Regions from separate parts of the Glaciecola sp. G7-5 genome, predicted to be linked through region 2. Evidence: predicted binding sites of a transcription regulator. Region 2 holds the regulator's gene; the other holds the start of a gene.

Region 1 (3,215 bases), 2.5 Mb from region 2:
CCACACCAATTAAGAAGGCATCGATACTTAGCATCTGTGTAAAGAAATTTTGGTGAATGACTTTAACGGCTTTTTTGGCCTTGCTGTTTTCAATAACCGTTGAAATTGAGCGCTCTGATGAGCCTTGTGCAATGGCAACATTGTTGACTCGAGCCTGGGCTAAAGATTTAAAGAATTTTGCCGCGAGTCCTTTAGACTGTCGCATACCGTCGCCCACCAAGGTTACGATAGCAAGATCTTCTCTTACTTCAATAGGTTCTAGTAAGTGGTTGGCAAGTTCTAATGCAAAATTTTCTTCCAGCAGTTCTTTTGCGCGCGCTGCATCTTTTTGCCCAATACAAAAACTAATACTGTACTCAGACGAACTTTGCGTAATTAGGCTAATCGAGATATTGCCTTTTGAAATAACGTCGAATATACGACTCGCCATACCTACCATGCCTTTCATACCTGGGCCTGATAAGTTGAACATCGCAATATCCTCGAGGTGGGAGATACCTTTTACACTCGTCCACTTTTCACTCGCCTGATGACTTATTAGAGTGCCTGGTGCAGCTGGATTCAAAGTGTTTCTAATTAAACAAGGAATACCAAATTGGGCGATTGGGCCGATAGTTTTAGGATGTAAGACTTTCGCGCCGAAGTAAGATAGCTCCATTGCTTCTTGATAGGTCAATTTATCGAGCAATACAGCCCCTTCAACTTGGTTTGGATCAGCGTTATATACACCATCTACATCAGTCCATATTTCGCAACAACTGGCGTTTATACAAGCAGCTAAAATGGCAGCGGAATAATCTGAACCATTACGACCTAGCGTAACCTTTTCACCTAGTTCGTTAGCTGCTACAAAACCCGGCATGATAAGCAGTAAACTACCATCACTTGGCACTTCACTAAAACGCGCTCTAGATTCTGAAAGTAGCGCTAAACTGTCAAGGTAATCGCCCTCAGCAACAATATAGTCAACAGGGTCAACAATCAGATTATCGACCTTGTGTGCACTCATAATGGCGCTGAATATTTTCACACTAACATATTCGCCCATGCTCAAAATACTGGCGGTGACTTGGTCGGGGCATATTTCTAGTAAACGGATACCTTCTAACTGCTGTTTAAGTAAGGCTAGGCGCTCAGTGATATAGCCGTCTACGCCCTCAAAATCAAAACCAGAAAGAGTAGAATTCAACTCATTTGCAATACCGTGCAAAGTCATGTCTAGCTTAGCTAATAGTTCACCAAAATCTTTACCAGCGCCCGCTTGCTCACATAATAAAGACAGTGCGTTTGTTACGCCTTTAGGTGCAGAAAGCACAACCGCCGCCCCTTTGCAGTCTCTACTTTTGTGTGCATCAGCACTAATGTTGTAAACTTTTAAATAACGAGTTGCATCGGCCAACGACGACCCACCAAACTTTAACACCTTCATCAACAATTCCGCCTTTACCTATTTAATTATACTCGTCTAAACAAACTCACTTGCTACCAATACTTTTTGCTTGAGCACTAACAAAAAAGCCCGCATTATGCGGGCTTTCGTTTGCTATAAAATGGCACAAGCTAACGACCGCCCTCGGTAGAGGTGGTTATCATAATAATGCGCATCATTGCAGACGCATCTATTACTATATTCATGTCGTTAGTATTCTTATCTGTTTTCATGAAGCCAATTTGCCGTATAGACGTCTATATGTCAACCTTAAATTAAGTGAAAGGGTATATTTTGGTCATTTCTTTTTAACTTCGAAAATTATTACCCTTAGCAACAAGCCTGACAAACTAAAAAGACGCTGCCACTACTACATTAAATTTATATAGTATTAGAGCCCGCTACCATTTAACAATAAATGCACCCAAATACTGGCAACATAGCCAAGCGCTATGACCGGAGTCCATTTAAGGTGAGCAGCGAAAGTATATACGCCTCGTGCTGTTCCAAGTAATGCTACACCCGCTGCCGAACCAATTGCTAACATGCTTCCCCCAACACCTGCCGTCAGGGTTACTAACTGCCATTGTTCAACTGGCATCGCTGGATCCATGGTCAATACGGCAAACATTACCGGTATATTATCAACAATTGCTGACAACACCCCTACCAGTGAATTGGCCCAAACTGCACCTAAATCGTTATACATTACCTCAGAAATAAGGGCCATATAACCAAACTGGCTTAAGCCAGCAACGCACATGATAACGCCGTAGAAAAACAGCAAGGTATCCCACTCGGCACGTGATACACGCTCCATAATATCAAACTCTTTTACCTCGGTTCGGCTTTCAGTCATATCTTCAAACAACTCGACAGAGCCAATATTATTTCCATTTTCGTCTTCTATAGGAGCGGCACTAAACATTAAATAGGCTCCTATATTTTCGAAGTAATTAGCCGCATCATAAGACTTTCCTTCTAATGGATTGTCACGATATTGGTGACGATAATGTTGGCGAACGCCAGTACCTGATTTATCGTCTAATACGATATCTGCCAAAGTAGGACGCTCATTTTTGTAAAACGCTTTCCAATGATTTTTGGTGCCAATCATGTCCTCAGCTTTATGCCCAGTAAGTTCTTCGAGTGCTACGTTCCAATGCGTAACCTTGTGCTCGTTATCGAGTATAAAGGCTGGGTAAGGTTGGTCGTTGATATTATCTCCAATATCCTTGCCATAACGCTCTAATACACTCAATGGGTTACCGTGTGCTTCGCTACGTCCACCAAAAATAGAGTCTGCCATGACTGCTCGGCCTTCTTGTCTTTTCAGATAGTAGGAATATAAACCTAAATAGCCTAAACCAAACATCATACCTGCAGCGGGTGGCAAGTGCAGAGCGCTGTGAAAAGTTACCGCAGTTGCAATTGTTAGTAAAAAAAGTCCTACCATGACTTGAGCGCCGGGCTTTAAGCGTGTTTTTTCATTACTCGCTTCTGGCGTCCCTTTTGGCAATGCAAAGCTCATAATTACAGCCGGTACCAACCAATTGACAACCGACGGAATAAATAACGGTAGGAATTGTAAAAATTCGACTTTGCCTTTTTGCCATACCATTAGTGTGGTGATGTCGCCAAAAGGTGAAAAAGCGCCGCCAGCATTCGCGGCTATAACGATATTAATACAAGCAATAGAAACAAACTTAACGTCTTTTCCACCCACGGCCATTACAACAGCGCCCATAAGTAAGGCGGTAGTTAAATTATCGGCTATAGGAGATAT
Region 2 (3,215 bases):
TCTGTTTAAGGTGTAGAAATGGAAATGTTTGACACCCTCTTTAGCCAGTACTTTCACCATGTCCATGGCGATATTAGCACCAAGCAAATTACGCGTTGCTTGGTCATCTTTATCTAAGCCATCGTATAGTTTATGTAACCAACCTGGAACATGTACGTTGGTCATTCCCGCAAAACGTACCAAGGTTTGATAGTTTGTCACCGGCAATATCCCTGGCACAATATCCGCATCGATGCCAGCCGCAGCGGCGCGATCTCGAAAACGTAGAAAAACGCTTGTATCAAAAAAGAATTGAGTAATCGCCTCATTTGCACCGGCTTCTATTTTTCGCTTTAGGTTAAGAAGGTCAAATTGATCATTTGGTGCATCTGGATGTTTTTCTGGATAAGCAGCAACCGAAATATCAAAATCAGCCACATCTTTTAGAATACCAACTAAATCCGACGCATATAGTGCGGGCTTTTCCATGCCCTCAGGAAGGTCTCCACGAAGCGCTACGATACGTCTAACCCCCGTATCCCAATAATCCTTCGCAATTGCTCTTAACTCAGCTTCTGAGGCATCTACGCAAGTTAAATGGGGGGCTGTAGAAACACCGGTTTCTGTTTGTATCTTTTTAACAACAGAGTGAGTGCGGTCTCGTTCGCCACTGTTCGCGCCATAGGTAACCGACATGTACTTAGGCTTAAGTGGTGCAAGTCTTTCAACGGACTTCCACAAAGTGTCTTCCATCGCTTGGGTATTGGGTGGAAAAAATTCAAATGAGACATCGATGTCGCGTAATTCGCTTAAAGACTGATTGAGGGCATCGATACCCTGAGCGTAAGAAACCATGAAAAACCTTAAATAGACGTTTAGACGTCTAAATTACGAGTATATTGGATAGACGTCAAGCAATTTAGACGTCTAGATTGATATTTTCTCTAGAACAGTTAGAATTTTATTATAACTTAACCACATAACGACAAAAACAATGGCTAAATGGAACGGCGAATACATTCATCCCTATGCAGAGCATGGTAAAAAAAGCGAGCAAGTAAAAAAGGTCACTGTGTCGATACCTATCAAGGTCTTAAAAGTATTAACCGACGAGCGAACGCGTAGACAAGTCAGTAATTTGCGCCATGCAACTAACTCTGAATTACTATGTGAGGCATTTTTACATGCTTTTACAGGTCAACCGCTTCCCGATGATGTCGATTTGAAAAAAGACAATAATTATAGAATTCCACTAGAAGCTAGAAAAATTATGGAAGCGATGGGCATCGATGTCGCTGAAATCGAAGCCCAAGACTAATCTTTAGAGCAGCCTATATCCTATAAATATGGGCTGTCCCACCTTAGTTAAAAAAAGCCTCGTTAGTCTAATACAATGATAATTTTTGGCGTGGCAAAAAAGTTTTGCTTCGCCAGTGCTATCAATCTAGCACTATTTTGCGCAGTTAGCCTAACATTAGACGGTTGTTTGTTATCTACATTGGCTTTTAGTAATAATGGTTTGTCACCTACAATGGGGTGGTTCATCGCGTGCTCTATGCTGCGTGAAAACAACGAAAGCAGTTTGCCTGAAGCAATTAAGCTTTGTTTATCTTGTGTTGATGGATATATCAGCTTTCCGTCAGCCTGCTGCAGTTCGGGGGTCATTGAGGGTACAAAGCGATTGCCCCTTACGTCAATAATAATGCCTGTCGGTTGATCTTCGGTCTTGGCGTTGGCCAGTGCAGGACTAATAGTTAGTATACTGCTTTCTAGCTTACTAACGCGCTTATCTAACAACTCAAATTCTCTTATATTTTCCGTGACAACAGGGCTTTGCGCGGCATTCGCAGATGAAAACAAACCTAAAGATAACTCTCCTTGCCAAAAGTCATCCCATAATAGGCTTAGCGAGTTTGAGGAGGGAATCGTTTGGTCATAAACACTGGCACTTAACCTACCGCCAATAGACAAACGCATTATCACCTTGCAAGTGATATCATCTACCATGCTTCTTTCAATAATAGTCGCGCCTTTTACCGTACCTTCAACCGCCGATTTGACTGTATCGTATTGCGACGCCATTTTTGAAATACTGGTATCAACAGTCACGTTAACGCCTTTGGTAGCTTCAAGTAAGTTACGCTGTGCATCGGTTATCGCTGCTCTGCACGCAAGCAATTTGCCGACCTGTTCACGCTTATTTTCAGGCGCAACACCAAAACCTTCGGCACTCACAATACCTGAACTCCAATTAACCTTAGAGGAGACCGACAACCACTCATTGTATTCACCTAATGTTTGCGCACTGGCTACCGTGCTGGCGAATAAACAGAACAATATTCCACATGTTTTTTGTATATTCATTAGTATTTTACATTCCCTAAAATGGTGATGGCATCAGCTTCAGGTTGCCACTTATTATTGCGAGCATCAACTTGGTAGGTTGACGAATTTTGTATGTGAAACGGAAAATTATTTGTAAAAGTGGCGTTTTCTATCTTCAAACGCGCGTTATCAGCAACAACCACCGCGCTGGTATTACTGCCATTTATTAGGCAGTTTTCAACTTCAACATTTGCCATACCACTAATAGACAAGGCCGTATAATTACTGTTATTTATTTCGCAGTTTTGCACGCTTGGTTTACCTTTTATAACCTCGAGTCCAATACCTGCATTTTCGATGATAAAGCCATCTAACTCGATATGGCGAGTAGAATTAATTCGAATAAAGCTTTGGTCTTGTTGCTTGTTAGACATTGCCCTAAATACAACAGGTTCTAAACCATAAGTCTTGAGACTACCTTCGATTGCCAATATACCTGTTTGCGTAAATTCCAACACAACGCCCGGTTCAATAAAAAGAATGGCACCACTAGATACTAAAGTATTGCTATCAACTAAGTATGGGCTGTAAAGCTTAGTTAACCTCGAATCTTTATCAATAGTAAGTGGTAACTTCGAGCGACTGATAACGGCCGCTTGCTTGAGCACATTAGATGGCATAAAACGTTCGTTTATGCTCGTTTCATCACTTGAATTGTGTGCCTTATCTGTGGCAATCACCGCATATTGATATGTTTGAAATGGTCGATGTTCTTTACTAAAACTGACGTGGGGCTCATTCGTTTGTACCAATAGAACCCTCTCATTATTAATAATTTCATAAACTGAATACTTTAGTTCTTCTTCTATTTCTTGCCATTTAAGTGTGAGTTTGTCGGCAGCTAGATTTGC

What was found. The regulator MetJ, encoded in region 2, represses methionine synthesis genes. The targets are predictions, from matches to a motif close to TAGACGTCTAGACGTCTA.
Region 1: the regulator MetJ is predicted to act here: its motif matches at 1,672-1,689, upstream of thrA (bifunctional aspartate kinase/homoserine dehydrogenase I).

What each region holds. Positions count from the first base shown of each region.
Region 1 is NZ_CM147892.1:4,695,792-4,699,006, forward strand. It holds gene thrA (bifunctional aspartate kinase/homoserine dehydrogenase I) at 1-1,429, opposite strand, end outside; gene nhaD (sodium:proton antiporter NhaD) at 1,821-3,215, opposite strand, start outside.
Region 2 is NZ_CM147892.1:2,057,829-2,061,043, reverse strand. It holds gene metF (methylenetetrahydrofolate reductase) at 1-834, opposite strand, end outside; gene metJ (met regulon transcriptional regulator MetJ) at 974-1,297, shown strand; gene AC0L6H_RS08935 (hypothetical protein) at 1,360-2,343, opposite strand; gene AC0L6H_RS08930 (right-handed parallel beta-helix repeat-containing protein) at 2,343-3,215, opposite strand, start outside.